One region of the Mesorhizobium sp. M0029 genome, then DNA from elsewhere that is predicted to be linked to it. Evidence: predicted binding sites of a transcription regulator. Region 1 holds the regulator's gene; each other region holds the start of a gene.
The links. The regulator PhoB, encoded in region 1, activates phosphate uptake and scavenging genes when phosphate is short. The targets are predictions, from matches to a motif close to TGTCATNNANCTGTCAT.

Region 1 (7,922 bases):
CGGTCGCTTTCACGAACCGGGCGACCGCGCCGAGTTCAGACGCTCGCGCCGTATCGGCCTGCGGATTTGAGGTCGTGTCGGTCATGATGTCCTCCAGCGGCTTGCCGTCTGGCGCGGATGCCGGACCACAGCCTAGAAGTTTGCCGCCGATGGCGGAAACACACAATTCTCGTAGAGAAAACGCCGCGGCTTGACAGCCGCGGCGCCTCATTTCTTCAAGTCGGCGAGATCAGTTGCAAGCCGCGACGCTGCCGGCGGCGACGCCTGTGCAGACTTCGTCCTTCTTGATCCAGCCGGCGTCGATGACGACGTTGAGGTTGTCCTTGGTGATCGCGACGGGGGTCAGGAACAGCGACTTGACGGTGTTGCCGCCAGGCGTGGTGAAGTCCTTGGCGCCGGCAATGTCGCCCGTCTTCTTGCCATCGGCAAGCTGCGAGGCGATCTCGGCGGCGTTCTTGCCGAGTTCGCGCGCGTCTTTCCACACCGACACCGTCTGCGTGCCGAGCGCGATGCGGTTCAGGGCGGCATGGTCGCCGTCCTGGCCCGAGACCGGAACCGTTCCGGCAAGGCCCTGCGCCGTCAGCGCGGCGACAACGCCGCCGGCGGTGCCGTCATTGGCCGCAACCACGGCATCGACCTTGTTGTCATTGGCGGTCAGGAACTGTTCCATGTTCTTCTGGGCGTTGGCCGGCAGCCAGCCATCGGTATAGGCCTCGCCGACATTCTTGATCTTGCCCGAGTCGATGGCTTCCTTGAGCACTTCCATCGAGCCCGAGAACAGGAAATCGGCATTCGGATCCGAGCCCGAGCCCTTGATGAAGACATAGTTGCCTTCGGGCTTCGCCTTGAACACTTCGCGGGCCTGCATGCGGCCGACTTCCTTGTTGTCGAAGGTCAGGTAGAAGACGTCCTTGTTCTCGATCAGGCGATCATAGCCGACGACCGGAATGCCTTCGTCCAGCGCCTTCTGCACCGCCGGGCCGATGGCCGAGGCGTCCTGCGCCAGGATGATCAGCGCGTTGGCGCCCTGCGAGATCAGGCTTTCGACGTCGGTCAGCTGCTTGCCGGGATTGGACTGCGCGTCGGCCGAAATGTACTTGTCGCCGTCGGCTTCGATCGCCGTTTTCATCGCCGCCTCGTCGGTCTTCCAGCGCTCTTCCTGGAAGTTCGACCACGACACGCCGATGACCTTGTCCTTCGCCTGCGCGACCGAGACCAGCGCCAGCGACATGGCGACACCCGCCAGCATGGCGGCTGCAAATCTGTCCATCATAATCCTCCCTGCGCCGCGTGCGGCGCGACAAAACTGGCCCGAGGGCCGGCACACAGAGGCCCTATTTTTTCGAGCCTCGAAAAAATACTGGTTCAATGATAAGGCGCTGTCAACATCGATTCTGATGGATTCTGATGGCCTTGCCGAATTTTTTCGAGGTCCGCAATAAACAATGACAGGGCTGCCGGCGTCTGCCAATATTTGGCTGGTGCCGTCGAACGCCTTCACTATCATGAGGCGCGAGGAGGCCGGGAGGAAACAAATGTCGGTTGGAATCCGCCACGACGATCTGCGCCGTCGCAACCGTGCGATGGTGATTTCAGCCGTGCGCCGGGCCGGCCAGCCGTCGCGGACCGAGATTGCGGCGACCACCGGCCTCAGCCACTCGACCATATCGGCAATCTCGTCTGATCTGATTCAAGAAGGCATCCTGATTGAAGGCAAACCTGGCGAGACCGGCGCACTGAAACGCGGCCGGCCGCAGGTGGGCCTTGGTCTCAACCCGGAAGCGGCGGCGGTGATGACCGTCGTGCTGTCGCTCAATTTCCTGTCCGTCACCGTCATCGACTATGCCGGCCACGTCGTCGCCGAGGAACAGCGCCGGCTGGACACGCTGACCAAGCCGCGCGACGAGCTGATTGGCGAATGCGTAGCAATCGTCCGGCGGCGGCTTGAGGATCCCGACCTCGATGTCCAGAGCATCGCCCGCATTGCCATGGGCATCCAGGGCATCACCGATTCGCAGGCGCGCGCCATGCTGTGGTCGCCGATCACGCCACTGACCGACATTGCCTTCGCCGACATGTTGGAAGCGGAATTCGGCATTCCTGCCACCATGGAGAACGATTGCAACATGATGGCGGTGGCGCTGCAATGGCGCCAGCCCGAGCGCTACCGCGACAATTTTATCGCCATCCTCTTATCGCACGGCATCGGCATGGGCCTGGTGCTGAAAGGCGAACTGTTCACCGGCACCCATTCCTCGGGCGGCGAGTTCGGCCACATGATCCACCGTCCGGGCGGCGCGCTCTGCCGCTGCGGGCGGCGCGGCTGCGTGGAAGCCTATGCCGGAAACTACGCCATCTGGCGCAGCGCCAAAATGATGGGCGAGGATGCCGAGCCGGTCGATATCGGCGACGCTGATATGCGCGCACTCGCCGCGCGCGCCCGCGAAACCGACGGCCCGGAGCGCGAAGCCTATCGCAAGGCCGGCGAGGCGCTCGGCTTCGGCCTCGGCAGCCTGTTTGCGCTGATCGATCCGGCACCCGTCGCCATGGTAGGCGTCAGCGCCGCCGCCTTCGACCTGATCGAGCCGGCATTGCGCGAGGCCATCGCCCAGACTGCCGGCGGCCAGCACTCGAAGTCGATCTCCTTCGACACCGAGCCCAACGAACTGCCGCTGATCCGCGAAGGCTGCGCCATGCGCGCACTCGGCTTCGTCGACCAGGAGATTTTCGCACCGGGCATTCAGCCCAAATCTGGCAAGCATGTCGCCTGAAAGGCCGGCAACGGCGCGACGCGCAGCATCCTAATCTTCCCTGATCGCGTAGCCGGCGCCGCGAATGGTACGGATGACATCCGGCATGCGGCCGTTGTTGACGGCCTTGCGCAGCCGCCCGACATGGACATCGACGGTTCGCTCGTCGATATAGATCGTCTCGCCCCAGACATTGTCGAGCAGTTGGCTGCGCGAGAACACGCGGCCGGGATGGCGCATCATGAATTCGAGCAGCCGGAACTCGGTCGGTCCGAGCCTGATCTCGCTCTTCTTGCGGTAGACCCGGTGCGATTCTCGATCGAGCACGATGTCGCCGACCTTGAGCACGCTGGACAGCACTTCCGGCTTGGCCCGGCGCAGCAGCGCCTTCACTCGCGCCATGAACTCCGGCGTCGAGAATGGCTTGACCAGATAGTCGTCGGCGCCGGTGGACAGGCCGCGCACGCGATCGCTTTCCTCACCGCGCGCGGTCAGCATGATGATCGGCAGCCGCTCGGTTTCGGGCCGCACTCTAAGCCGCCGGCAGAGCTCGATGCCGGAAACAGCGGGCACCATCCAGTCGAGCACCAGGAGATCGGGCACGTTTTCCTGCAGGCGGATCTCGGCCTCGTCGCCGCGTGTCACCACCTCGACGTGATAGCCTTCGGATTCGAGGTTGTAGCGGAGGAGCACGCCTAGCGGTTCCTCGTCCTCCACGACCATGATGCGTGGCGCGATCATCGGCAGTTCACCCTCATCAGGCCGGCATGGCCATCGCCGTCTCGTCCTGCTTCGGACGATTGGCGGGCAGTTGCTGGCCGGTCAGCACATAATACGCATTTTCGGCGATGTTGGTGACATGATCGCCGATGCGCTCAAGATTCTTGGCGCAGAACAAGAGATGCGTGCAGGCGGTGATGTTGCGAGGGTCTTCCATCATGTAGGTCAAGAGCTCACGAAACACGGACGTGTATTTGACGTCGATGCGCTCGTCGTCATTCCTGAGTTTTGCAAGCGCTGCCGCATCGGTGGCGGCATATTCCTCGACGACGCCTTGCACCTGGATCAGCACCAGCTGCGCCATGGCGTCGATGGAGTGCGACAGGTCGCGCGGCGTGACACTGAGGCCCACGGTGCCGACGCGCTTGGCGATGTTCTTGGCGAGATCGCCGATGCGCTCGAGGTCGCCGGCCATGCGGATCGAGCCGACCACGGCGCGCAGATCGTTGGCCATCGGCTGGCGCTTGGCGATCAGCGTGATGGCGCGGTCGTCCAGTTCGCGCTGGCGCGCATCCATGATGGCGTCGTCGGAAACGACACGCTGTGCCAGCGCATTGTCCGAATTGAGCAGCGCCCTGGTCGAGCCGCTGACCATCGAGCCTGCCAGATCGCCCATGTCGCGGATCAGCTTGCTGATCTGCCCGAGCTCTTCATCGAAGGAGGCGACGGTATGTTCACCCATGATCTTGGTCCTCGTGCCTGAAATTCACCCGCCGGAAGGTTCAGCCGAAGCGGCCGGTAATGTAATCCTGGGTGCGCTTGTCGTCGGGGTTGGTGAACATCTTGTCGGTTGCGCCCTCCTCGACGAGATAGCCGAGATGGAACATCGCCGTGCGCTGCGACACGCGCGCCGCCTGCTGCATCGAGTGGGTGACGATGACGATCGTGTAGTTCTGGCGCAGCTCGTCTATCAGCTCCTCGACACGGGCGGTGGCGATCGGATCAAGCGCCGAGCAGGGCTCATCCATCAGGATCACTTCCGGCGACACGGCGATGGCGCGCGCGATGCACAGGCGCTGCTGCTGGCCGCCGGACAGGCCGGTGCCGGGCTCCTGCAGGCGGTCCTTGACCTCGTTCCAGATCGCAGCCTTCTTCAGGCTCTGCTCGACGATCTGGTCCATGTCGGACTTGCGCTTAGCCAGCCCATGGATGCGCGGGCCGTAGGCGACGTTCTCGTAGATGGACTTCGGGAACGGGTTGGGTTTCTGGAACACCATGCCGACGCGTGCGCGCAGTTCGACGACATCGATGTTCTTGTCGTAGATGTCGTCTTCATCGAGCGTGATCTTGCCGGTCACCCGCGCCGAATCGATGGTGTCGTTCATGCGGTTGAGGCAGCGCAGGAAGGTCGACTTGCCGCAGCCGGACGGGCCGATCAGCGCCGTCACCTGGTTCTGGCGGACGTCGAGATTGACGTCGAACAACGCCTGCTTCTCGCCATAGAACACGCCGACCTTGTCGCCGCGCATCTTGATGACTTCGTTCGACTTGGCGTTCATTTTGTCGCCCACTGCATTCTCAAGGGACTGTTCGGTCATGATGTTCATACCAAATTGCCTTTTTTCTACCAGCGCCGCTCGAACCGGCGCCGGAGCACGATCGCGGTGATGTTCATGGCCATGAGGAAGACGAGCAGGATGATGATGGCGCCGGACATGCGCTCGACAAAAGCGCGCTCAGCCTCGTTTGCCCACATATAGATCTGAACCGGCAGCGCGGTCGCCGGATCGAAAGGCGTCGTCGGATAATCGGCGACGAAAGCGACCATGCCGATCAAGAGCAGCGGTGCTGTCTCGCCGAGCGCACGCGCCAGGCCGATGATGGTGCCGGTAAGGATGCCTGGGGCGGCAAGCGGCAGGATGTGATGGAACACCATCTGCATCTTGGAGGCGCCGAGACCTAGGGCCGCCGAGCGGATCGACGGCGGCACCGCGGCGAGGGCGGCGCGCGTGGCGATGATGATGGTCGGCAGCGTCATCAGCGTCAGCACCAGGCCGCCGACGAAGGAAGCCGAGCGCGGCATGCCGAGGAAGTTGATGAACACGGCAAGGCCAAGCAGACCGAAGACGATCGACGGCACCGCCGCGAGATTGTTGATGTTGACTTCGATCAGGTCCGTAAAGCGGTTCTTCTTGGCGAATTCCTCGAGATAGATCGAGGCGGCGACGCCGATCGGCAGCGCCAGCAACAGCACGATCACCATCATGTAGAACGAGCCGATGATCGCCACGCCCATGCCCGACGTTTCGGGCCGGCTGGAGGCGCCATAGGTGAACAGGCCGGTGTTGAAATGCTCGGCCATCACGCCGTCGGCTTTAAGCTTGTTCATCCAGTCGATCTGCTGGTTGGACACCTTGCGGCGCGCTTCATCGACGCCGAGGTCGATCTGACCCTTGAAGGCCGAGTCGAGGTTCGCGGCAGCCAGGATGTCGACGTCACGCGTCCTGCCGATCACCGACGGATCGGCGGAGACGATGTCGCGCAGCTGGACGCGGGCGCCTTCCGACAGGAAGCCCTTGAGCTTCAGCATCATCGGCTTGTTGGCCGGATCGATGCCGAGCTTGGCCACCAGCGCGTTTTCGGCGAGCTTGGGATAGTTCGCCTTGATCAGCACGGTAGGGTCGGTGGCGCGCTTGCCGGAGGGATCGATCACCTTCTCGTCGAAGGTGACCGGCAGCGTCACCGTCGTCTGCCAGAAGGCGGTGTAGCCTTTCGAGACGATGGTGATCAGCATGATGGCCAGGAACGCCAGGCCCACCGAGATCGCAATCACGCCATAGATGCGGAACCGGCGTTCGGCGGCATAGCGCGCCTTCAGCCCGATGTCGCGGCGCGGACGCGCGACGGCACCCGCCATCGTGTCCAGGGGGATGTCGGTCATTCGTACTGCTCCCGGTACTTGCGCACGATGTAGAGGGCGACGATGTTCATCACCAGCGTCAGCGCGAACAGCGTCAGGCCGAGCGCGAAGGCGACCAGCGTCTGCGGCGAGTTGAACTCGAGATCGCCGGTCAGCTGGTTGACAATCTTGACGGTGATGGTCGTCATCGCCTCGAACGGATTGGCCGTCAGATTGGCGGCGACGCCCGCCGCCAGCACGACGATCATCGTCTCGCCGATGGCGCGCGACGCCGTCAACAGGATGGCGCCGACGATGCCGGGCAGTGCCGCCGGCAGGATCACCCGCTTGATCGTCTCGGAGCGCGTGGCACCGAGGCCGAGCGAGCCGTCACGCATTGCGCGCGGCACCGCGGTGATGATGTCGTCGGACAAAGAGGACACGACCGGGATCAGCATGACGCCCATCACCAGACCGGCGGTGAAGATGCTCTGGCCCTGGATGAAGGGCGAGCCGCCGGTGAGTGCCGCCGACAGGTCGCGCAAGAACGGTCCGAGCGTGACAACGGCGAAGATGCCGTAGACGATGGTCGGAATGCCGGCCAGCAGTTCCAACGCCGGCTTGACCACCGAGCGCACACCGCGCGAGGCATATTCGGACATGTAGACCGCCGACATCAGCCCGACCGGCACTGCCACCAGAAGGGCGACGGCGGCGATGTAGAGCGTGCCGGCAAGAAGCGGGATCAGGCCGAACTGACCCCGGCTGCCGCCGGAACCGGCGGCGGCGAAACGCGGATCCCACACCGTGCCGAAGAAGAAGCTCATCGGCGACACGCTCTCGAAGAAGGTGATGGTCTGGAACAGCATCGACAGCACGATGCCGACCGTGGTCAGGATGGCGATGGTCGAGGCCGCAAGCAGCCCCCACAGCATCAGCTTCTCGACGTTGTTGCGCGCCCTGGCGCGCGGCGCGATCTGCCTCAGCGCATAGAAGGCGCCGGCGACCGACAGCGCGAAGGTCAGCACGGCGCTGAACAGGCCGAGCCGGTCCTGGACCTGGTTCGCCTCGACCGCGATCGGGATCATATAGTCCTGGGTGTCACTGGCCAGTGCCACGCCCTTGGCGGCGAGCAGCGGCTGCAATTCGGCGAAAGTAGCGGGAAGTGCGGTATCGCCATCGAGCCGGCGCAGGCCCTTGGCCAGGCTCTTCACCAGGCTGGCGTCGAGCGCTTCGCTGGCCACCTTTGTGTCGGCGGTGCGCTCGGGCAAAGCGGCATGGATATGCCGGTCGAGATAGAAGGAAGAGCCGATATCCCAGACGGCGAGCAAAAGGACGGCAGGCAGGACCGCGAGCAGAAAGGCCCACCAGCCATGATAATGCGCGCGCGAATGCGGCTTGACCTTGCCGGTATCCTGCGCCGCGGCGCGCTGGCGGCCGACCACAAAAGCGACCACGCCTATGGCGATGACTATGGCGAGTACGAGCAAGGACGACATAACCCACCCCAGGGAAAATTCAGATCGCCGCAGCCGTTTCGGCAAGCGGCGAAG
Region 2 (7,922 bases), on a different contig from region 1:
TCGCCATCCAGCAGCGGCTGATGGACGATCTGGTGACCGCCGGCGTCAAGGGCATCATGGTCTCGGCCGTCGACCCCAAGACCTCGACCGACGGCCTGAACAAGATCGCGTCGGAAACGGCGCTGTTCACCACCGACTCCGATGCCCCGCAGACCAAGCGCGTCGCCTATATCGGCTCGTCCAATGTCGACGCCGGCAAGCAGGCGGCCGAGATCGCCAAGAAGGCGATGCCGGACGGCGGCAAGTGCCTCGGCTTCGTCGGCCTGCTCGGCGCCGACAATGCCAAGGAACGCATCCAGGGCATGAAGGACGGCCTCGCCGGCAGCAAGATCGAACTGGTGGACGTGCGCGGCGACGACATCGACCAGGCGCGCGCCAAGAAGAATGTCGAGGACGCGCTGGTCGCCAGCCCCGACATCACCTGCATGGTCGGCTTCTATTCCTACAACACGCCGCGCATCTATGAAGCGCTGCGCGACGCCGGCAAGCTCGGCTCGATCACCGTCGTCGGCTTCGATGACGATCCGATCACGCTGGGCGGCGTCAAGGAAGGCACCGTGGCGGCGACCGTCGTGCAGCAGCCCTTCGAGTGGGCCTATCAGGGCATGAAGCTGATGGCCGCCTATCTCAAGGGCGACAAATCAGGCATTCCGGAAGGCGGCCTGATCATCATCCCGACCAAGATCATCGGTAAGGACGATGTCGACACCTATGCCGCCAATCTGAAGGCGATGTCCGGAAACTGAGACCACGAGCAGTTGCGCCGGCTCAGGGTTCGCCTTGAGCCGGCGATCGTGTTGACGGGTCGGCCAAGGCCCGTCAGTCTGTAGCCCACCGGCTGCTGGCAAGCCTGATCAAATATGGCGTGATGAATTATTCCGACCCATCTATCGTCGCAACCACCCCGTTCCTCGGCCTCGAGAACGTGCGCAAGACCTATCCGGGCGTGGTGGCGCTGGACGGCTTTTCCATGGAAGTCAGGCCGGGCGAGGTGATCGGCCTGGTCGGTGAAAACGGCGCCGGCAAGTCGACCTTGATGAAGATCCTCGGCGGCGTCACCAGGCCGGACAGCGGCGCCATCACCGTCGACGGCGTTGCGCATGACGGGCTCACCGTCGAAGGCAGCCTGGGGTCGGGCATCGCCTTCGTCCACCAGGAACTCAATCTGTTCGAAAACCTCGATGTTGCCGCCAATATCTTCTTCGGCCGCGAGCCGTTGCGCGGCGGGCCGCTGAGATTGGTCGACCGCGCCAAGCTGCGCGAAATGGTGGCGCCGCTGCTGAAGCGTGTCGGCGCCAACTTTTCCGCCGATACGCCGGTTGCCTCGCTGTCGCTTGCCCAGCAGCAGATGGTCGAGATCGCCAAGGCGCTGTCGATCAAGGCCCGGCTGGTCATCCTCGACGAGCCGACATCGAGCCTGCCGCTTGCCGAAACCGACAAGCTGCTCGACGTCATCAAGGCGCTGAAGGCCGATGGCATCAGCGTCATCTTCATTTCGCACCGGCTGCATGAGGTCGAGCGCGTCGCCGACCGCGTCGTGGTGCTGCGCGACGGCATGCTGGCCGGCACCTTGCCGAAGAGCGCCATCAACCACGACCAGATGGTCAAGCTGATGATCGGCCGCATGCTGAAGGAGCGCGAGAAGGCCTCCGAGGCGGCTCGGGCGCCGGGCGCCACGGCTCTCTCGGCCAAAGCCATCCGCACCCCCGCCTACCCTGCCCGGCCGGTCGACCTCGACATCAGGCGCGGTGAAATCCTCGGCCTTGCCGGTCTTGTCGGTTCCGGCCGCACCGAACTGGCGCGGGTGTTCTTCGGCATCGACAGCACGCTTGGCGGTGGGCTCGAACTCGACGGCAAGCCGCTCGTGCTGGGTTCGGCGGCCGATGCGGTCGCGCATGGCATTTTTCTCGTCCCGGAAGACCGCAAGCTGACCGGCATTTTGCTTGACCTGTCGATCGCGCAGAACATCTCGCTGCCCAACCTGCCGGGGCATGCTAAGCGTAAGCTGGTGTCGGCAAGCTCCGAGGCCGCCACCGCAGAGAAGCAGAAGGCGAATCTCGGCATCAAAGCGCCGTCGGTGCAGACGCGCACCGGTACGCTGTCGGGCGGCAACCAGCAAAAGGTGGTGCTGGGCAAATGGCTGGCGATGAACCCGAAGGTGATGATCCTCGATGAGCCTACGCGCGGCATCGATATCGGCGCCAAGGCCGAGATTTACGGGCTGATGCGAGCCTTGGCCGATGCCGGCGTCGCCGTGCTGATGATCTCCAGCGACATGGAAGAGGTGATCGGCGTGTCCGACCGCATCGCCGTCATGCATGAGGGCCAGATCTCGGGCATTCTCGACAAGGAACAATTCAGCCAGGAAAACGTGCTGTTGCTGGCGGTCGGCAAGCCGGCAAACTAGCGGGCTTCAGGCGATTGCCGGTCCGGCGCATTGGGGAGAAGACGATGAGCAAAAAAGATCTCGGCCTGCTGATCCTGATCCTGGTGGTCGGCGCCGTGGTGACCGCCATCAACCCGCGCTTCCTTTTACCGATCAACCTCGCCAACACCTCGAACCTGATCGGCCTGTTCGGGATCCTCGCCATCGGCCAGGCCTTCGTCATCATCACCGGCGGCATCGAATTGTCGGTGGGATCGCTGGTGGCGCTGCTCGGCACGCTGTTCATCGATTTCATCGCCGTGCGCGACATGCCATGGCCGGTGGCGCTGCCGCTGATCCTAGTGCTGGGCGGCATCATCGGGCTGGCGCATGGCTGGCTGATCACAAGGCTGAAATTGCAGCCCTTCGTGGTGACGCTGTGCGGCCTTTTGATCTATCGCGGGGTCGCCCGTTTCTATACCGCCGACGGCACCGCCGGCTTCGCCTTCGGCCAGAATTTTCCCGAGCTCGAATTCCTCACTGCGGGCCGCAGCTATGGCGTGCCCAACAGCTTCATCGCACTGATCGTCATTTCGATCGTCATGTGGGTGGTGCTGCACCGCTCGGTGTTCGGACGCTACCTCTATGCCATCGGCAAGAACGAAGAGGCGGCGAAATATTCAGGAATTCGCACCGGCCGTGTCGTCATGGCCGCCTATGTCATCTGCGGCGTGCTGACGGCGCTGTCGGCGATCTATTTCGCCATGTACACGCGCTCGATCTCGCCGGCCAGCCACGGCCAGTTCTACGAACTCTACGCCATTGCCGCCGCCGTTCTCGGCGGCTTCTCGCTGCGCGGCGGCGAAGGCTCGCTGGTCGGCGTCATCCTGGGCACCGTGCTGCTGCAGGAGTTGCAGAACCTGGTCAATCTGCTCGGCATTCCGTCCTCGCTCAACTTCGCGGTGATGGGCGGCGTGATCCTGATCGGCGTGCTGGTCGACCAGCAATGGGGCGTGTTCCGCGCAAGGCGGCTGATGCTCGATGCCAGCCGCAAGACTGTCGCGGCCGAGTAGCGCTACATCACGCCGGATATATCCGAGAAGGCCATCGCCTTGCGCAGCACCTCGGCGAAGCGTTCTCCGGCGGCTTCGCGCCGGCCGCCATTGTCGATCGAGGTGACGCCGGAGCCGGACAAAGCGATATTGGCGCTGCGGGCGAGCCGAGCCAGCACTTCGCCGCGCGATTCGCGGCCGCGCTGGGCGAGACGCACGGCGAGGATTTCCGGCGAGGCGGTGATCTCGACGACAGCCAGATTGGCATAGCGCTCCCGCAGCACCGGGATGACTGCGCGCGAGACATTGGCCACCGCGACATGGCCATTGGCGATGGACCAGTCGACATCGGCCGGAATGCCGTAGCGCAGGCCGTGCGCCTCCCAGGAAATGGCGAAAGCGCCGTCGGCCTGGGCCTCGGCAAAGGCCGCGTCAGCCAGCGTGTCGTGATCCTCGCTTGCCGCATCGCTCGGCCTGGTGATGACCCGGCGGACGAACTCCAGCCTCGTCTCGTCGGCAAACAAGGTGCGGGCATAGCCGATTACCGTGTCCTTGCCGGCGCCGCTCGGGCCGACGACGGCGACAAACACGCCGTTGCGGAGCGGAAAGGCCTCGCTGCTGAGTTCGCGCTCGATCGACGCCGAGACCATCAGGCGACCCGGCGCCCTTGGCGCCAGACAGTGCGCACGACCGGCACATGGTCGTCGACGCGCACACGCACCAGATCGGCGCGGCGGCCCTGTTCGATGACGCCGCGGTCGTTGAGGCCGATCGCCTCGGCCGGATTCTTCGACACCATCGCAACCGCCTGCGGTAGGGAAATGCCCTCGACGACGTCGCCGAGGAAGAAGGCCGACTGGATCAGGCTGAAGGGAATGTAGTCGGACGACAGTATGTCGAGCAGGCCGTCGCCGGCCAGCGTGCGAGCCGAGACATTGCCCGAATGCGAGGAGCCGCGCATGACGTTGGGCGCGCCCATCAGTACGCCGAGCCCGGCATCCTTCGAGGCCTTGGCGGCTTCCAGCGTGGTCGGGAATTCCGCGACGCGCACGCCCTGCTCGATCGCCTCGTTGACATGGCCTGATGTGGCGTCGTCATGGCTCGCCAGCACAATGCCCCGCTCGTTGCAGGCGGCTGATATCGCCACCCGGTTCGGTCCCGAATTCTTCGCCGATTCCGACATCCGCTTTTCGCAGAACAATTGGAAGTCGCGATCGGTCAATTTCAGCTTGCGCTGATAGTAATGGGCGTAGGTCTCGAGATTGACGAACTGACGCTGTCCCGGCGCATGGTCCATCAGCGAGGCCAGCTTGACCCGCTCGTCGCCATCGAAATTGGCGAAAGCCCGCAAGCAATCCGGCGCCGAGACCTCGCAGCGCAGGTGCAGGAAATGGTCGGCCCGCAACCGGTCTTTCGCGACGCTGTCCTCGATCGCGCCGGCGAGCTTGCGGATGTCGTCGGAGGTAATATCCGCGTCCTCGTCCATGCCGACACGCAAAGCGTCGAGCACGGTGGTGATGCCGGCGGTGGCCACCTGCGCGTCATGGGCAAGGACGGCGGCGATCGGGTTCCAGCGCACTTTCGGGCGCGGCGCATAGTGGCCTTCGAGATGGTCAGTGTGCAGCTCGACCAGGCCGGGAATGATGTAGTCGCCGCCCATGTCCTCGCCGCCCATGCTCCCGCCGGTGTGGCCGGTGCCGGCGTCGACGCCGGAGATAAAACCGTCGCGCAGCACGAGCGACCCTTCGACGATCTCGTCGGCAAGCACGATGCGGGCGTTGTGGAGAACAGTTTCGGCGGTCATTCAGGCAGTCCTTGCTTACTCGGACGAATTGCGGTCAGGCGGTTTTTCGGGCAGCGCGGCGGACGAGCGCATGATGCGAAAGCACCATGAACGGAGCGCCCGGTTCGGTTTCGATGAACAGCGTCAGCGCATCCACCAGCACCGGCTGCTGCAGCACATCGGCGAACAGGCTGTCAATTGCCGCGCGCAGACGTTGGCTTTCCTGCGGCCCGGCCCGGCCGGACAGTGTCATGTGGAAGCGAAAGGTCTCAAACACATAGGGATAGCCCCACTGGCAGAGATTGCGGAACTCGGCCGGCTTCAGCGAATCCGGGCTGCGCCGCTCGATCTCGGCCTCGGTGAGCGGCGCGCGAAAACGGTCGAAGCTAAGCACGACATCATCGGCGAAACGGTGGAGCGGCGGCAGCGGGCCTTCCGGCATCAAAGCGAAGAAACCATCGATCTGGCTGACGACCAGGCGCGGGATGGTGACCGTCGGCGTTGCTTCGGCAAAGGCGTCCAGCGCCGCGCGCAACGAGCTTTCGGTTTCGTTGGCGGCCAACCGGAAGGGCGCTTTCAGCGTCGCATGAAAACCGTAGCGCCGCGCCGATGCGGTGTGAAAGGCGACTTCGGCCGCCGACAGCTCGCCCACCGCCTCGACCGGCCTGGTGGCGGCGCCAAAGGGGTCGCGGCCCAGCCAGTTGGCGGCGATCCGCGCCAACGGCTCGTCCTGCCTTGGGGTGAAATAGATGGCGTAGCGCATCGAAAAAATCCTCGTCAGCCCGCTGCCATAGGTGATTTCCATGACGGATTGACGAAGCTTATGCGGGTTTTCGAAGGCAAATCGACCCCATGGATCGTTAGCCGACGATTTTTTGCTGCTGGACCAACCGCTTCCGGCGCAAGCGAAGGCCGATCAGGCCTTCGTCAGCCACTCGTGCTCGGGCGCGTTGTGGAACTTCCACGTCCGCTTCGGCCCGGCCATGACGTTGAGGTAATAGAGGTCGTAGCCGTGGCAGGCGGCGCAGGGGTGATAGCCCTTGGGCACCAGCACAACATCGCCGTCCTCGATCGCCATGGCTTCGTCCAGCTCGCGGGCGCCGGTCTTGTCGGCGTCGGTGTAGACGCGCTGGAAGGCAAAACCCTGCGGCGGGTTGAGGCGGTGGTAGTAGGTTTCCTCGAGATAGGATTCGGCAGGCAGATTGTCCTGGTCGTGCTTGTGCGGCGGGTAGCTCGATGTGTGGCCGCCGGGCGTGATGACCTCGACCACCAGCAGCGAGTCGGCCGGCTTACCCTCGGGCAATATGTTGGTGACGTAGCGCGTGTTGGTGCCTTTGCCCCGAGTCTCCTGGCCGAGGTCGTCGGGTGCGATGACGCGAACGGGCAAGCCGCCGCCCAGGCCCGGCGCCGAGCAAACCGCGAGCTCGAGATCGGTGTCGGCGGTGACCGACCAGTCCGAACCCTCCGGAATATAGACCGACCACGGCTTGCCCTCGAAGGGCGACATGCGCTCGCCGAGCAGGCCGAGTTCCTGGCCGCCCGCCTTTGCCGTGCCCTTGCCGGTGACGAACACCAGGCACACTTCGCGATCCTGCGTCTTGCCGGATGCGGTCTCGCCCGGCTTCAGCCGGTGCAGGTCGAAGCCGACATAGGTCCATCCGGCGCTTTTGGGCGTGACATGCGCGACGCGGCCATGGCCCTTGTCGGCTTTGACGAGCAGTTTCGACATGTTTTGTCTCTCCTATCGCAAGTCTTCGAGGTCGGCCTCTCAACTTCGTCATCCTAGGGCGAAGCAGGAGCGAAGCTCCGTCGCGAAGACCCTAGGATGACGAAGCGAGGGACGTTCCGGCCAATCACCGACGTAGGCGATACGCCAGGTGTCCAGTGTCCGACCCGCAAGCCCTTCCGAGCCACGGCCGCTTCATTCCTTCGGTTCGGCGTCCGCCTTCGCTTCGCCGGTCTTCGGTCGATCAGGCGCAGCCTTGCTCTCCTCCACCGGCTTGTAAAGATAGAAGAACTGCCAGACGGCGTAGGCGGCAAAGCCGAGCGCAATGATGCCCCAGAATGGGGTGCCGGAGGCGAATTCTATTCCGGCCCAGATCACGCAGACGGCGACGACGGCAACGCGCCGCCACAGCGGCCGGAAGAACGGGTGCTCGTAATCCTTCATCGGATCGCCTCAGGCATTGGGAAAACCCTGCGTTTCCACCGTGTAGCCGGCCGCCGTCATCACCCGCATCAATTCCTTGTGGCCGACCTGCGCCATCTTGAGCGGCGGGTTCTTCTTCGGGTCCTGCTCGGCCTCGACGACGAACCAGCCTTCATAGCCATGGTCGGCGAAGCGCTGCACGATGGCGCCGAAATCGAGCGAACCGTCGCCAGGCACCGTGAAGGCACCGAGCGCCACGGCGTCGAGAAAGGACTGCTTTGTGCGGTCGAGCCCGTCGATCACGCCCATGCGCACATCCTTCACATGGACATGGCTGATCCGCTTGTGGTGGTTGTCGATGGCGCGCAGCACGTCGCCGCCGGCAAAGGCGAGATGCCCTGCATCGAGCAGCAACGGAATGCCTTCGCCGGAATGGCGCATGAAGGCATCGAGCTCCGGCTCAGTCTCGACCACTGCCGCCATGTGATGGTGATAGGACAGCGGCATGCCTTGCTCGGCGCACCATTCGCCGAATTCGGTGAGGCGCCTGGCATAGGCCCTCATCTCGTCGTT
Region 3 (7,922 bases), on a different contig from region 1:
CAATCGCAATCGAGGCGTTATTCGCGATCCGCCACCTTGCGACGGCGCGCTGGCTTGGCCGCAACGGACCTGACAGCAACGGACCTGGCGACAGCAGGCTCGACGGCCGCCGTCTCCTGACGATGCCCCATTTCTCGCATTTCCAGCGCCTTTTCGCATTTGGCCATGTAGTCGCGCGTCATCGGCAGCGTGTCGTTCTTCTTGGCGATCTGGATCTGGAAGATGACCAGATCCTGCCAGCGGAAGGCGGCTTCCGAAGCCGCCAGATAGAACTCCCACATCCTGCAGAAGCGCTCGTCATAGATGGCCTTGGCCTTGTCGCGGTTGGCGGCAAAGCGCTGGCCCCAATGCTTCAGCGTATCGGCATAGTGCAGCCGCAGAATCTCGATGTCGGTGACCACAAGGCCCGACTTCTCGATCGCCGGCATCACCTCCGACAGCGAGGGAATGTAGCCGCCCGGAAAAATGTACTTGCGGATGAAGGCGCTGGTCGCCCACGGCACGCCGGAGCGGCCGATCGTGTGCAAGAGCATGACGCCGTCGGGCTTCAACAACGTCGCCGACTTGTCGAAGAAGGTGCGGAAGTGGTTGACGCCGACATGCTCGAACATGCCGACCGAGACGATGCGGTCGAAGCGTTCGTTGAGTTCGCGGTAGTCCTTGAGGTCGAAATGCACGCGGTCCTGCAAGCCTTGCGCATGCGCCCGGTCGGTGGCGACGCCGTGCTGCTCGGTCGACAGCGTCACGCCTTGGACGTCGACATCGAAAGCCTTGGCGAGATAGAGGCCGAGCCCACCCCAGCCGGAGCCGATATCGAGCACGGTCTGGCCGGCCTTCAGCCTGAGCTTGGCGGCGATATGGCGTTTCTTGGCCATCTGCGCCTCGTCGAGCGTCATGTCCGGCTGTTCGAAATAGGCGCAGGAATACTGCATGTCGTCGTCGAGGAAGAGCCGGTAGAGGTCACCCGACAAATCATAGTGGCGCTGCACGTTGCGGCGCGCCCGTGATGCGGTGTTGATCTGCTGCAGGCGGCGAAAGGCGTGGCGCAGACCCTCGATGGCCTTCGACCAGGTGGCGTCGATACCGCCGCTGCCCATGTTCTGGAAGGCGATGCGCATCATACCCAGTACGCCGCCCTCGATGATGTCGAGTTCGCCGTCCATGTAGGCTTCCGGCACGGCCAGCATCGGATCGAAGGTAATGGCGCGCTCGGCATGCGCGGTCTTGATGTGCATATGCACCGGCTCGCCGCTGCCGTCGCCGAAAACCACTGTCGAGCCCTTCGGCCCGGTGACTTTCAGATTGCCCGTACGCACCAGGCGGTCGAGAACGCGCTTCAACAGAATATTCATCACCAAATGTCCCCTCACGGTCAGACTGGCGGACCAATTCTGCAACAATATATAGGGGTTCGAAAAGTTCCATTTGGCACAAAAATGCCCGGGCGAGAGGCCCGGGCATTGGTCCAGAAAGGCTGGATGACGAGGAAGTGATTGGAGCGCTGCTCCCTCGCTTCCCGATCAGGCCCAGTGCGGGATCAGGCGTTGTCTTCTTCGCCGCCTTCGAACTCGGTGTTCGGGTCGAAGAAGTTCTCCGGCCGTGCGTTGTCGTTGATGTCATCGCCATAGATGGCTTCGGCGGTGGTCAGCGTCTCGCCCTTGGCCTGGCGCTCGGCTTCGTCGGCCGTGCGGGCGATGTTGAGGCTGATGGTGACCTCGACTTCCGGATGCAGCGCAATCGCCACATTGGTGACGCCGATGGTCTTGATCGGCTGGTTGAGCTGGATCTGGTTGCGGTTGACCGAGAACCCTTCGGCGGTCAGCAGGTCGGCGATGTCGCGGGTCGACACCGAACCGTAGAGCTGGCCTGTCTCGCCGGCCGAACGCACGGCGATGAAGCTCTTGCCGTCGAGCTTTTCGGCAACCTGGCTGGCTTCCGACTTGCGCTCGAGGTTGCGGGCTTCGAGCTGCGCGCGCTGCCCTTCGAACTTCTTCTTGTTGGCTTCGTTGGCGCGCAGCGCCTTGCCCTGCGGCAAGAGGAAGTTGCGGGCAAAGCCGTCCTTGACCTTGACGGTATCGCCCATCTGGCCGAGGCGGGAAACGCGTTCGAGAAGAATCACTTGCATGGTTTTGTTCCTTCGTCTGGGCACCGACCGCGGGATCGGCGCCGAATTGAATGGAACAGGTCAGGAAGCTCTGAGCGCCTTGGCGCCGGTGTCGCTGTCCTGCCTGTCGCGGCAGTTAGAGGCTTTTCACCTCAACTCGGGATTTCAATGCATGTCGCCAAGAGTGGTCCCGGTTTTGGGACAACGACATGCATCATCAAATTACCCCTGCGGCGCCCGTCGCCGTGGGAGAAGGAAGCAGGCGGCGAACCGCCTGCTTCGGAGATCTTAGCGAACCACGTAGGGCAGCAGGCCGAGGAAGCGGGCGCGCTTGATCGCCTTGGCGAGTTCGCGCTGCTTCTTCTGGCTGACGGCGGTGATGCGCGACGGCACGATCTTGCCGCGCTCGGAAATGTAGCGCTGCAGAAGACGCACGTCCTTGTAGTCGATCTTGGGCGCATTGGCGCCGGAGAACGGGCAGGTCTTGCGGCGGCGATGGAACGGGCGCCGGGTCGGGATCTGATTGATGTCGACCATTATTCTGCACCTCCTTCAACGCCTTCGCGCGGACGGCGCGGACCACGATCGCCACCGGCGTCGCCAAATGAGCGCGGCGGACGATCGCCACGGTCGCCGCGGTCACGGTCGCCAAACGAGCGCGGACCACGATCACCACGGTCGCGGTCGCCGAAGCCGCCGCGTTCCGAGCGCTCTTCGCGCTTCTGCATCATGGCCGACGGGCCTTCCTCATGCGCCTCGACCTTGACGGTCAGGAAACGCAGCACGTCCTCGGACAGGCCCATCTGGCGCTCCATCTCGTTGAGCGCTGCCGGCGGGCAGTTGAGGTCCATAAGCGTGTAGTAAGCCTTCCGGTTCTTGTTGACCCGGTAGGTGAGGGACTTCAGTCCCCAGTTCTCGACCCGGCCGACGGACCCGCCATTTGCGGAGATGACGCCCTTGTACTGTTCGACAAGCGCATCGACCTGCTGCTGCGAGAGGTCCTGCCGGGCAAGGAACACATGTTCGTATAGAGCCATAGTGGTTCAGTGCCTTTCTTCGTTTCTCTCCCGGATCCTCGCGGCAAAAGCCTCTGCAACTTCTCTGACCCGCTGATCCCGAAGGGGCGGGGAAGAAAGGAGCATTTCGAGACGGTCGAGAGCGGAGACACGGGAGGCGGAAGCGCTTCTGGCCTCACACGAAGGTTTTGGGTAAAACCTCCGGCCCTCCGTTCAGCCCCCAGCAAGGACCGGCAGATTGCGGGCGTCTATATAGCAATTTGGCTGGAAGGCAAGGGTAACGCATGCTCCGGACAGCGTCCTGGCGTCGCAGGGTTGGATAAAGACCAGGCATCAACTCGTATGCGGGGTACCACCGTTGATCGTTTCGGGGAAGAAGTCCGGAGCCGCCTTACGCTTGCCGAACATCATGTCGTATTGCAGCAGGCGGTAATCGTTGATCGCCGGATCGACGTCCTTCTGCCGCGCCCAGTCCGGCGTGGCCTCACCTGACGGTGTCAAAAGCAGATTGCGGTCGACGACGCGATAGCGTTCGCGCAGCGCGCCCAGGAAGCCGGTGTAGTAGGGGTGCGTGATCCCGGCCGTTGTCAGGATGTGGTAGGGCAGGAAGGCCGGGCTCACGGCGCCCATATCCTGCGCCGGACCGGTGCGGTTAGACCAGATGACCAGCGGCGTCTGATGATGCTCCAGTGCCGCCGCCGGCGTCGGTTCCTTGCGCGGCGCGACATTGTCCTTCAGGTAACCGGTTTCGACATAGACGGGGCCGAGCGGCGGCAGATGGTCGCCGAAGAAGGCGATGACCGTCGGCCGGTCGCGCTTCTTCGCCCATTCGATCAGCCGCTCGAGGCCGCGATCGGCATCGGCGGAGCCTTCGGCATAGCTGAGCAGCGATTCCCGCGCCCATGTGCTGATCGGCGCCGCGACCTTGTGGGTCGGATTGTAATAGCGGTACGGCTCGTAGGGACCGTGGTTCTGCAGGCTGACGGCGAAGAAGAACACCGGCCGCTCGCTGGCGTCGGCCTCTGCGATGATCTCGTCGGTCATCGACGCATCGGAAGCCAGCGGCCCGCGCTTTTCCAGTGGCGGCAGCGTCTCTTCCGAGCGGAAATCGTTGAAACCGAAATCGGCATAGACGGCGCCTCTGTTCCAGAACCAGTTGGTGCCCGGATGGATGGCGCGCGCCCGGTAGCCCTCGCTTTTCAGGAAGGTCGCCAGCGACGGCGTCGGCGTGCGCACATATTGCTGGTAGGGGATCGAGCCTGCCGGCAGGAAGGCATTGGAAAAGCCGGTCAGCGCCTCGAATTCGATGTTGGCGGTCATGCCGCCGAATTCCGGCGAAAACATATAGCCGGAACGCAGCGCCCGCACATTGGGGATCGGGTCAGGCGTGATTGTGACGCCGGGCAGCTTGGTCGGATCCCAGAAAGATTCGCTCATCACCACGATGATGTCGGGTTTCTCATCCGGTACCGAGGCCGCCACAGCAGGCCTGTCGATAGCGTCGATCGCCTTGTCGGAATAGCCCGCCGGCGCCGAGACATGCGCCATCGGCACGTTGAGCGCGAAGGCCAGCGCAAACCCGTTGGAGGCGTAGTTCTCCTTCTGGTCCCACATGATCGGGATGATCTGCAGCCGGTCGCGGGTCCATGAGAAGGTGGCGTAGTCCATGATCGAGACGAAGAAGGCGAGCAGCGGCACTGCCAGCGTCAGCCGCGCCAGCCGCCCTTTGCGGCTGAGGATCGGAACCTTGCGGCGCCACAACCGCCAGCCATAGATCAGCAGCGACAGGCCGGCGACGATGCCGACCGCCATGGCGAGCGCCGTCCAGGGCCGCTCGCGCACCAGGAGCGGCATCAGTGCCATGATCTGGCGCGAATAAAGAAAATCGGTTGGGTAGAGCGGATCGCCGAGATAATGCGACTTCTGATGCCCGACAAAGGCCAGCGCCAGCGTCAGCGGCGCCACGATCATCAGGCTCTGGTGACTGCGGCCAAGCACGGCGTCCAGTCCCATCAGCACCAATGCAAAGACAATGATGGTGGTCCAGCCCGGCTTGAATGGCTGCAGGAAGAAGTCGACTGTGCCGAAGAAGTCGCCGCGCACGATCCATTCGATGGCGAACACCAGGATGGCGGAGGCAAGCAGCGTGACCAGACCGTAGCGGATGACCGGCCATCTGCGCCCCGGCAGGTAGCCGGTGGACGGATCGTCTTCCAAGAACTGTGGCGCGGATACGGCCGCGCCCTTCCTGATCCTAGCCACGTCTCTTCCCCCGGCCCAAGCAACGCGCATTTCCACTCGCGCCACCGTTCTGTCATAGAACTGTCATGCAAAAGCTAGCGCCTGTGGCGAAAATAAGAAGAGCCAGCAAACGATTCGTGAGCGGTTTTCATCAGGTGTGATCGGCGAAAAGCCTTTGGGAACAGGGACTCGAGGTCAGCTCCGGTTCAAGCGAGAGCGGAAATGCCGCCTCCGGGCTTGACTTGACGGTCCGCCTTGCGTCACAGGCAGGAAAAATCAGCCGCTGGAGAGCGCCCAAATGGCCGTCGCATTCACCTTTCCGGGACAGGGCAGCCAGGCTGTCGGCATGGGCAAGGACCTCGCCGACGCCTTCCCCGAGGCACGCAGGGTGTTCGAGGAAGTCGATGATGCGTTGGGCGAAAAGCTGTCGAAACTGATCTGGGAAGGCCCGGAAGAGGCGCTGACCCTGACTGCCAATGCCCAGCCGGCGCTGATGGCGGTCTCGCTGGCGGGAATCCGCTCGCTGGAAGCGCGCGGCTTTTCGCTGAAGGACAAGGTTGCCTACGTTGCCGGTCATTCGCTCGGCGAATATTCCGCCCTTGCCGCGGCCGGTTTCGTTTCGGTCGCCGATGCCGCCCGGCTGCTGCGCATCCGCGGCAACGCCATGCAGGCGGCGGTGCCGGCCGGCGAGGGCGCCATGGCGGCGATCATCGGACTGGAACAGCCCGACGTCGAAGCCGCTTGCACCGAGGCCGCAACGGGATCCGGCAAGGTCTGCCAGATCGCCAACGACAATGGCGGCGGCCAGCTGGTGATCTCCGGCGCCAAGGCAGCGGTGGAACTCGCCGCGAAACTGTGCACCGAAAAGGGCGCCAAGCGGGCGCTGATGCTGCAGGTCTCGGCCCCCTTCCATTCGGCGCTGATGGCGCCGGCGGCCGATGTCATGCGCGAGGCGCTGGCCGGGGTGACCAAGAATGCACCGGTGGTGCCCGTCGTCTCCAACGTCACTGTAGTCCCGACCAGCGACCCCGACGAGATCGCGCGCCGCCTGGTCGAGCAGATCACCGGCCGCGTGCGCTGGCGCGAAACGGTGGAGTGGTTCGGCGCCAATGGCGTCGCCACGCTCTATGAGATCGGCGCCGGCAAGGTGCTGTCGGGCCTGGCGCGGCGGATCAACCGCGACATCGCCACATCGGCCGTCGGCACGCCGGCCGAAGTCGAGGCGGCGCTGGCCGCGCTTGCATAATCCACTGGCGATTCAACCCCTCCCGTGGGAAGGGTGTTCTCTTAAGATCAGGAGACGAAAATGTTCGAACTGACCGGCCGCAAGGCGCTCGTCACCGGCGCATCGGGCGGCATTGGCGAGGCGATTGCCCGGGTGCTGCATGCGCAAGGCGCCATTGTCGGCCTGCACGGCACCCGCATCGAGAAACTGGAGACCCTGGCCGGCGAACTCGGCGACCGGGTAAAGCTGTTCCCGGCCAATCTTGCCGACCGTGACGTGGTCAAGGCGCTTGGCCAGAAGGCCGAAGCCGAACTCGAAGGCGTCGACATACTGGTCAACAATGCCGGCATCACCAAGGACGGCCTGTTCGTGCGCATGGCGGACGCGGATTGGGACAGCGTGCTGGAGGTGAACCTCACCGCAGTGTTCCGGCTGACCCGCGAGCTGACCCATCCGATGATGCGCCGCCGCCATGGCCGCATCATCAACATCACCTCGGTGGTCGGCGTCACCGGCAATCCTGGCCAGACCAATTATTGCGCCTCCAAGGCCGGCATGATCGGCTTTTCCAAGTCGCTGGCGCAGGAGATCGCCACCCGCAACATCACCGTCAACTGCGTCGCCCCGGGCTTTATCGAATCGGCCATGACCGACAAGCTCAACGACAAGCAGAAAGACGCGATAATGGCCGCGATCCCGACGCGCCGCATGGGCACGAGTGTTGAAGTGGCGTCGGCCGTCGCCTATCTCGCCTCCAACGAGGCAGCCTACGTCACCGGCCAGACCATCCATGTCAACGGTGGCATGGCCATGATCTGACGGGATATTGCCGGGTGATAAGAAGACATGGCCGGCTTGTGAAAAGAGACCATTTCGCCTTGGACCTCGGCCATTTTTCGTGTAATGCGGCCCGCAACCCGGCGGTTCGGGCAAAAACCGGTCCGGCATCGTTGCGTTTCCGGCAGGACCATCTTTCAGCTTGATTAGCGGCATTCTGCCCGCTAACGAAGACAGACAAACAAAAGACGAGGATGCCCCAAATGAGTGACACCGCAGAGCGCGTCAAGAAGATCGTCATCGAACATCTTGGCGTCGATGCCGACAAGGTGACGGAGCAGGCGAGCTTCATCGATGATCTGGGCGCGGACAGCCTCGACACGGTCGAACTCGTCATGGCGTTCGAAGAAGAGTTCGGCGTCGAGATTCCGGACGATGCGGCCGAGACCATCCTGACCGTCGGCGATGCCGTGAAGTACATCGACAAGGCTTCGGCCTGACACTATCCGCAGTCATCACCGGGGAGGACCTGCGATGAGGCGTGTCGTCGTCACGGGCC
Region 4 (7,922 bases), on a different contig from region 1:
ATGTCGAGCCCGACGTGCCACAGATGATCATGGCCGATCCGGGAAGAGTCAGGCAGGTGCTGCTCAACCTGATCGGCAATGCGATCAAGTTCACCGACACCGGCGGCGTGCTGGTTTCGGTTGCACGGGCCCGCACCGAGATCAGCGACCGCATCTGCTTCACCGTCGCCGACACCGGCCCTGGCCTGCGCGAAGACGATATGGAGCGCATCTTCGAGGAATTCGAACAGTCCGACGGCACCTCGACCCGCACCCATGGCGGCGCCGGCCTCGGTCTTGCTATCTCAAGGCGGCTGGTGACCGCCATGGGCGGCGCCATTTCGGTGTCGAGCCGGCTTGGCGAGGGATCGGAATTCGTCTTCGAGATCCCCGCCGCAGGAGCAACCGAAGCACCGCAGAACCGGCAGAACATCCTGGCCGGCCGGCGCGCCGTGATCGTGTCGAAGAACGCCGTCGAGGCCGACGCCATCGCCCGCACCATCCGCGCCCATGGCGGCGCCGTCGACGTCGCCGCAACCGCTTCCCAGGCGACGCCCTTCGCCGAACATTGCGATGTGCTGTTGATCGACGCGGCCCTGGAGGACGGCGACGGCAGACTGCTCAAGCGCCTGCGCCAGAGTGGCTTTGCCGATTGCGAGGCGATCACGCTGATCGCGCCGACCGACCGCGGCATGCTTGGCGAATTCCGCACCAGCGGCTACGCGACCTTCCTGGCGAGGCCGGTGCGCGGCGAAACCCTGCTGCGCGTGCTGCTGACCAGTCATGCCCCTGCCTTGCCGCCGCCCAAGTCGGAAAAGACCGGTGCGTCCTCGCTTCGTGCCCATGGCGGGCGCCAGCAAGGTTTGTCGGTGCTGATCGCCGAAGACAACGACATCAACGCCATGCTTGCCCGCGCCACGCTTTTGAAGGCGGGACATCGCGTGAAAGTGGTCGGCAATGGCAAGGCCGCGGTCGAGGCGGTGACCGAAGCCGGGCTGAAAAATCGCTTCGATGTGGTGCTGATGGATTTGCACATGCCGGTCATGGACGGGCTGGACGCGATCGCCGCCATCCGCCGCCACGAGGAGGAAATGGCTGTGCCGCCGGTTCCGATCATGGTGCTTTCGGCCGACAGCCAGGAAAAGACCCGCCACACCGTGCTCGCCCATGGCGCCAGCGGCTTCGTCACCAAGCCGCTCGATCCCGACGCGCTGGTCCATGCCGTCGAGGGCCAGGTGGCCGCCTGAATTCATGTCGCTCAAAAGTGGCCCCGGTTTTGAGAAGACGACATGCACAAAACAAAGACTTGAAGCGCGTCGCGTGAATCGTCCCAGCGCGACGCGCTTCAAGGCGACGCTGGCGCAATCCTCGCGTCACGTAGGTAGCCGAATGAGGGTTTTCGCCAGCCGACGAAGTATTGCCCGTCGCGCCGTATCACGGTACTGTCACAATCCTGTTGCACCTACACCGTATCCCCGTGCCAAGAGGGATGGCTCGAAGGAGAATCACTCGTGCATACAGTTATGCCGGAATGTGACACTCGGCCCAGCGCAGGCGGCGCTTTGCTCGCCGCGCGGAACGCCGATGCCGTCGCAACAGGCGCACCGCTGGGCCGTATCGGCAATCTCGAAGTGCGGCTTGCCCGCAATGAGGCCGAGATCGCCGCCGCGCAGGAAGTGCGCTACCGGGTGTTTTATGACGAGCTTGGCGCCAGGAAGGACCTGTTCCAGGCGCAGGACCGGCGCGACGCCGACCGCTTCGACCCGCTGTGCGACCATCTGCTGGTGCTTGACACCTCGATCTCCGGCCCCGAGCATCGCCGCATCGTCGGCACTTACCGCCTGCTGCGGCAAGAGATTGCGGCGACCGCCGGCGGCTTCTATTCCGAAGGCGAGTTCGAACTGACCAAGCTGATCGCCCGCCATCCCGGCCAGCGCTTCCTTGAGCTCGGCCGCTCCTGCGTGCTGCCGGAATACCGCTCGAAGCGCACCATTGAGGCGCTGTGGCAAGGCATCTGGGCCTACATCAACCACTATGAGATCGGCGTGATGACCGGTTGTGCCTCGTTCCCTGGCACGGTGCCGGCTGCGCATGCCGAGGCGCTCACCTACCTTGCCCATCACTGCCGGACCAACTCCGCCTGGGATGTGCGGGCGGTCTCCGGCCGCTATTGCTCGATGGATCTGATGCCGATCGAGGCGGTCAACGCCAAGGCGGCGATCGCGGCCATGCCGCCGCTGGTCAAGGGCTATCTGCGCGTCGGCGCCCGCATCGGCGACGGCTGCGTCATCGACCGTGAGTTCTCCACCGTCGATGTGTTCGTGGTGATGCCGGTCAAGGAAATCGGCGCCCGCTACGTCAACTATTATGGCGGGGAAGCGCAGCGCTTTGCGGCGTGAGGCAGTAGGCAGTAGGCAGTAGGCAGTAGTGAAGGCTGCCGGGATTCCTGACTACTGACTACTCCCTACTCACTAATCCCCTCCCTATGGAATATCCTCCGGTCGCCGTCCCGGGCGGCTCTTGTAGGATGGAAACGTCCAACCGAATTTCAGCGCGCCGCCGCGCACCAGGAAAGCCGCGGCGAAGCCGGCGACATCCGAGGCGAGCGGCGGCAGGCCGGCGAGATCGCCAAGTGTGTAGAGGCCGGCGCCCGCGAGTGCGGCGGTGACGTAGATTTCGGGCCTGAGCAGCACCGATGGCTCGCCGGCCAGCAGATCGCGCAGGATGCCGCCGAACGTAGCGGTCAGCACGCCCATAACAACGGAGACGACCGGCGAGCCGGTGATGGCCAGCCCCTTGGCCGCGCCCCTTACCGAAAAGGCCGCCAATCCGATGGCGTCGAGCCAAAGCAGCCATTTCCAGCGGGATTCGACGCGGTGAGCGATGAAGAAGACCAGCACCGCAACCGCCGCGCAAACCAGCACATAGCCGGAGTTGGCGACCCAAAAGACGGGCAGGTTGAGGATGACGTCGCGAAGCGTGCCGCCGCCAATGCCGGTGACGCTGGCCAGAAACAGGAAGCCGATAATGTCGAGCTGCTTGCGCGAAGCCGCCAACGCCCCGGTCGCGGCCAAGACGGCGACTCCGGCATAGTCGAGGAGGTCGATGGGCGTCAGGGACATGAGGTAGTAGGGATTGGGCAGTAGGGATTAGGGAAAGTATGAATAACACGAAGCCGCGCGATTGATACGCCTGCCTATCCCTATTCCCTACTCACGCATCCTTCTCGGCCTGCTCGTTCACCGGCCCCGGCTCGACCGGCGCTTCGGTGGCCGCGATCTTGGGGCCGCCCTTGGCGACCCCGACCATGGCCGGCCGCAGCACGCGCTCGCCGATCGAATAGCCCGGCTGCACGACCTGGACGACGGTGTTGGCCGGCACATCGGGATTGGGCACTTCGAACATCGCCTGGTGGAAATTCGGGTCGAACTTCTCACCTTCCGGTTCGAGCTTCTTCACCCCATGCCGTTCCAGCGTCGACAGCATGGCGCGCTCGGTGATCTCGACGCCGTCGATCAGCGCCTTGAAGCCGGCATCTCCGGCCGCTTTCGCCTCGGCGGGGATAGCATCGAGTGCGCGGCGCAGATTGTCCGACACCGACAGCATGTCGCGGGCGAAATTGGCCACCGCATAGGCGCGCGCATCATGCACGTCGCGGGCGGTGCGGCGGCGCAGATTCTCCATCTCGGCCGCGACCCGCAGCGCGCGGTCCTTCAGCTCCTCGTTTTCCTTCAGCAGCCGCACCAGCGCTTCATAGTCGCCGTCGATGCCGCCTTGCGTGCGCTCGGCCTCGGCCGTTTCGATATCCTCGGGCGCGCGTTCGTCTTTTGTCTGGTCGCTCATCGCCATTTCCCGTCATTCGAATGGTTTGGATTTGCGCCCGATATCGAGGTTTGGCGGCCAAAAATCAAGGGGCAAGCCCAGGAGGACGCCCAACAGCAGGCAATGTTGCGGGCTGCCCGTCGGACTTGGTGCGGGACGCAAAGACGTTCAAAATTAATTCAAACTTTACCGTAACGGCAGCCTTTGCTTGCCAACACCCCGCTATGGGGAACCATTCAAAGCTTGGAGGAGTTTTGAAACCGACACAGGATTTGAGACAATGGACCGCAATACTGCCAACAGAAGCGAAGAGCTCGCCGCCGACATCAGGCGCCAGTTCGGCACCGAGGCGACGACGCGCTTCTTGCGCACCTTGCCGGCCTTCCGCACCGAGGCCGACATTCCCGCCCGTTTCCGGGACCTGCTCGACCGGCTGGACGGCATAGAAGCCAGCATGGCCGGCGGCCGACGCCGTCAATAGCGATGCAATCGCGCGACAATTACGCGCAGTAATTTTGCGTGAGCTTTTCCTTGCGGCAGCGGGACGCCCCGCCTATGCTTCCTGATGAACATGATTTCCCCCGAGACGGCCGCCAACAGCAAGCGCGCCTGGTTGAAGATCCTGGCGCGCTACAAGAAGCCCGACCGGCGACGCAGCACTCTTGAACTCGCCATCACCCTCATTCCTTTCGTTACGCTGTGGGCGTTGTCTTCGGCAGCCTATTCCTATGGCCACTGGTGGGGCTTGATCCTGATCCTTCCGGCCGCCGGTTTTCTGGTGCGGATCTTCATGATCCAGCACGATTGCGGCCACGGCTCCTTCTTCGCCAACCGCACTGCCGACGACTGGATCGGCCGCGCGCTCGGCGTGCTGACGCTGACCCCTTACGATTGCTGGCGGCGCGCGCACGCCACCCATCACGCCAGCGCCGGCAATCTTGACGAGCGCGGCATGGGCGATATCAGGACGTTGACGGTTGCTGAATACCGGCAGCTGTCTTGGCGGGGACGCCTTGCCTATCGTCTCTACCGCCATCCCCTGGTGATGTTCGGCCTCGGGCCGATCTGGCTGTTCATCTTCGAGCAGAGGCTGCCCGTCGGCATGATGCGCGGCGGCCTGACGCCCTGGGTGTCGTCGATGACCACCAATCTCGGCATCGCGGTCGCGGCAGCGCTGCTTATCTGGCTGGTCGGCCCCGGCGCTTTCCTGATCGTCCATTTGCCGATCGTGATCCTGGCCGGATCGGCCGGCATCTGGCTGTTCTACGTCCAGCACCAGTTCGAGGAGACGGAATGGGCGAAGGACGAAGAGTGGGAATTCCAGCGTGCCGCCCTGCACGGCTCGTCCTATTACGATTTGCCGCCGGTGCTGAACTGGTTCACCGGCAATATCGGCGTCCATCACGTGCACCATCTCTCGGCCAAGGTGCCGGGGTACCGGCTGCAGGAAGTGCTGCGCGACTATCCGGAATTGCGCGGCATCGGCCGCGTCACGCTTCTCGACAGCCTGCGCTGCGTCAAGCTGGCGCTATGGGACGAGAATCGCCGCAAGCTGATCTCGTTTCGCGAAGCGCGGGCCTTGGCCTGAAAGCAATCCCAGCAAAGTGTGATGCGGTTTTCCCGGGCTTTCGCTTGGGAATTCCGTAAGACAAAGAAATAATCCGCCGCATCAAAGGCGCGGCGGCATCTCCCAAAAACCGGCTCAGGCAGCCTTGCGTTCGTCGCGCATTACCCTGCAGCCCTGATCATGTCAGCCGCCTTTCGGCGATCATGATGGTCGGTGCATTGGTGTTGCCGCCGATGAGCGCCGATTCCTCCCTCGCCCCCGGCGGATATTTCCGTCCGGACAGCCAAGAGAAGGCCCGATCATAGTCTTTGTAAAGACAAGGGGGATTGCCGCTGCGTCAGCTGTTGCGAACGCGCCGCCAGGAGTATTTCGGCCCCTTCGGCTCCGACGCTTCGGTCGGCTGATAGTAAAGGCCCAGCCCGCCTATGCGGCCTTCTTCGAGGCGCTTCAGCAGAACCGGGTTGGAGATTTCGAACTCGTCGAAGCCGAGGCGCAGCATATGCGGCAGCTGGTCGACGAGCACCTGGCCAGTGGCGCGGACCGCGCCCTCGAAATGGTAGCGGCTGCGCAGCAATTCGCCCTTGGAAAACGAGCGGCCGTCGCTGAAGGCCGGGAAGGCCAGCGCCACCAGCGACAGCTGGTCGAGCAGATCCACAATCTTCTCCAGCTGGTCGCCCGGCAGCAATGCGACGCCCAGCCGCTCCTTGGCCGAGCGCCGCACTTCGGCATCGAGGCCGAGAAATGCCTGCAACGGCAGGATGAAGCGGCCATTGCCCGTCAGTGCATCCGCACTTTCGGCATGTGTCCACTCGTCTTCGCGAAAACCCGTCGGGGTCCAGAGGCGGGTCTCCGCTGTGGTCTGTTCAGTCATAGAAAATTCCTAAAGCCCTAAAAATCGAAAGTCCGCGAAAGCCGGTCCACACGAAACCGGCGGCCTCCGAGCGGAAGCCGCCGTTGCAGGCCAGCCTCACCTGAATATCACCATAGCTTAAAGGGATGCGTCGGTCAGCGACACTTCCAGTCCCGACAGATGGATGCCGCACTCGGTCTTGGCATGACCGGCCCAGCGTCCGCTTCGCGCATCCTCGCCCGGCTGCACCGGCTGCGTGCATGGGAAGCAGCCGATCGACAGATACCCGTACGCAACCAGCGGATTTTCGCGCAGCGCATGCGCGCGCATGTAGTCAGCCTGGTCGGATGTCGTCCAGTGCGCCAGCGGATTGACGCGTACGCGCGGGCCGACCGCCTCGAACACCGGCAGCGCGGCTCGCGTCGCCGCCTGGAAGCGCTTGCGGCCGGTCAGCCAGGCCCGGAAGGGGGCGACGCCGCGCGCCAGCGGCTCGACCTTGCGCACGGCGCAGCAGGCATCGGTGTTGCTCTGGTGCAGATTGCCGGTCGGATCGACCCGCTCGAGCGCCGCGTCTTCGGGCTTGATCACCCTGATGTTGGTCAGCCCGAAATCGGCGACCAGCGCATCGCGATAGCCCAGCGTCTCTTCGAAATGCTTGCCGGTGTCCAGGAAAATGACCGGCAGCGTGCGGTCGACCTTGGCGATCATATGCAGCAGGACGGCGGAATCCGCGCCGAAGGACGACACGGCGGCGATCTCGTCATGAAACAATTCGCTCGCCGCGCGTTCGATGATGTCGAGCGGGCTCAGATGTCCATACAGCGCGTCGAAGCCCGCCGCTTTGGCGGCGATGCTGTCGTCGACGTCGACGATGCGGTCAAGCGGCCTTGGTTTCGCCAGCATAGAGCGCCTCCTTGAACGGCGCGGGACCGACACGGCGGTAGGCGTCGATAAAACGTTCACTGGGACCGAGCCGAAGGCCGAGATAGGTGTCGACGATCTGCTCGATGGCGTCCGTGATCTCTTCCGAAGAGAAGCCGCGGCCGATGATTTCGCCAACCGAGGTGTTCTCGTCGGCCGATCCGCCAAGCGTCACCTGGTAGAGTTCGGAGCCTTTCTTCTCGACGCCGAGGATACCGATATGGCCGACATGGTGATGTCCGCAGGCATTGATGCAGCCGGAAATCTTCAGCTTCAATTCGCCGATCTCGCGCTGCCGCTCCAGCGAGGCGAAGCGAAGCGAAATCTCCTGCGCGATCGGGATCGAGCGCGCTGTCGCCAGCGCGCAATAATCGAGGCCAGGGCACGCGATAATATCGCTGATCAGGTTGGAATTGGCCGTCGCCAGACCAATATCGACCAGCGCATCATAGACAGCCTTGAGATCGGCGCGCGCCACATGCGGCAGGATCAGGTTCTGCTCATGGCTGACGCGCAGTTCGTCGAACGCGTATTTCTCGGCGATGTCGGCGACCGCTTCCATCTGGCTGTCGGTGGCATCGCCCGGCACCTCGCCGATACCTTTCAGCGAAATCGTCACCGCGGCATAGTCGGGATGGCGATGGGTCACGACATTCTGGTCGAGCCAATCCGAGAAGCTTTTGGAATCGAGCCGCGCCAGCTTGATCGCCGCGTCGCCTTCCGGCCGGGCGGTCAGTGCCGGCGGCGCGAAATAGGCGTCGATGGCACGGATGTCGGCTTCCG

Region 2: the regulator PhoB is predicted to act here: its motif matches at 6,004-6,020, upstream of NKJ76_RS18485 (DUF1045 domain-containing protein).
Region 3: the regulator PhoB is predicted to act here: its motif matches at 5,433-5,449, upstream of NKJ76_RS18790 (LTA synthase family protein).
Region 4: the regulator PhoB is predicted to act here: its motif matches at 1,423-1,439, upstream of olsB (l-ornithine N(alpha)-acyltransferase).

Annotation. Positions count from the first base shown of each region.
Region 1 covers NZ_JAMYVF010000018.1:70,167-78,088, reverse strand. Annotated here, with positions in the region: gene NKJ76_RS25280 (sugar ABC transporter permease) at 1-85, opposite strand, end outside; gene xylF (D-xylose ABC transporter substrate-binding protein) at 230-1,270, opposite strand; gene NKJ76_RS25270 (ROK family protein) at 1,536-2,771, shown strand; gene phoB (phosphate regulon transcriptional regulator PhoB) at 2,802-3,491, opposite strand; gene phoU (phosphate signaling complex protein PhoU) at 3,508-4,212, opposite strand; gene pstB (phosphate ABC transporter ATP-binding protein PstB) at 4,253-5,077, opposite strand; gene pstA (phosphate ABC transporter permease PstA) at 5,095-6,411, opposite strand; gene pstC (phosphate ABC transporter permease subunit PstC) at 6,408-7,868, opposite strand.
Region 2 covers NZ_JAMYVF010000010.1:200,987-208,908, forward strand. Annotated here, with positions in the region: gene NKJ76_RS18460 (sugar-binding protein) at 1-746, shown strand, start outside; gene NKJ76_RS18465 (sugar ABC transporter ATP-binding protein) at 869-2,407, shown strand; gene NKJ76_RS18470 (ABC transporter permease) at 2,452-3,438, shown strand; gene phnN (phosphonate metabolism protein/1,5-bisphosphokinase (PRPP-forming) PhnN) at 3,441-4,070, opposite strand; gene NKJ76_RS18480 (alpha-D-ribose 1-methylphosphonate 5-triphosphate diphosphatase) at 4,067-5,221, opposite strand; gene NKJ76_RS18485 (DUF1045 domain-containing protein) at 5,256-5,963, opposite strand; gene iolB (5-deoxy-glucuronate isomerase) at 6,117-6,929, opposite strand; gene NKJ76_RS18495 (hypothetical protein) at 7,122-7,370, opposite strand; gene iolE (myo-inosose-2 dehydratase) at 7,380-7,922, opposite strand, start outside.
Region 3 covers NZ_JAMYVF010000011.1:32,573-40,494, forward strand. Annotated here, with positions in the region: gene NKJ76_RS18770 (cyclopropane fatty acid synthase) at 18-1,352, opposite strand; gene rplI (50S ribosomal protein L9) at 1,538-2,125, opposite strand; gene rpsR (30S ribosomal protein S18) at 2,393-2,641, opposite strand; gene rpsF (30S ribosomal protein S6) at 2,641-3,141, opposite strand; gene NKJ76_RS18790 (LTA synthase family protein) at 3,454-5,382, opposite strand; gene fabD (ACP S-malonyltransferase) at 5,660-6,607, shown strand; gene fabG (3-oxoacyl-[acyl-carrier-protein] reductase) at 6,668-7,405, shown strand; gene NKJ76_RS18805 (acyl carrier protein) at 7,627-7,863, shown strand; gene fabF (beta-ketoacyl-ACP synthase II) at 7,898-7,922, shown strand, end outside.
Region 4 covers NZ_JAMYVF010000015.1:64,944-72,865, forward strand. Annotated here, with positions in the region: gene NKJ76_RS22985 (response regulator) at 1-1,226, shown strand, start outside; gene olsB (l-ornithine N(alpha)-acyltransferase) at 1,503-2,378, shown strand; gene NKJ76_RS22995 (trimeric intracellular cation channel family protein) at 2,463-3,095, opposite strand; gene grpE (nucleotide exchange factor GrpE) at 3,193-3,822, opposite strand; gene NKJ76_RS23005 (hypothetical protein) at 4,082-4,282, shown strand; gene NKJ76_RS23010 (fatty acid desaturase) at 4,367-5,389, shown strand; gene NKJ76_RS23015 (DUF934 domain-containing protein) at 5,706-6,239, opposite strand; gene NKJ76_RS23020 (phosphoadenylyl-sulfate reductase) at 6,357-7,121, opposite strand; gene NKJ76_RS23025 (nitrite/sulfite reductase) at 7,096-7,922, opposite strand, start outside.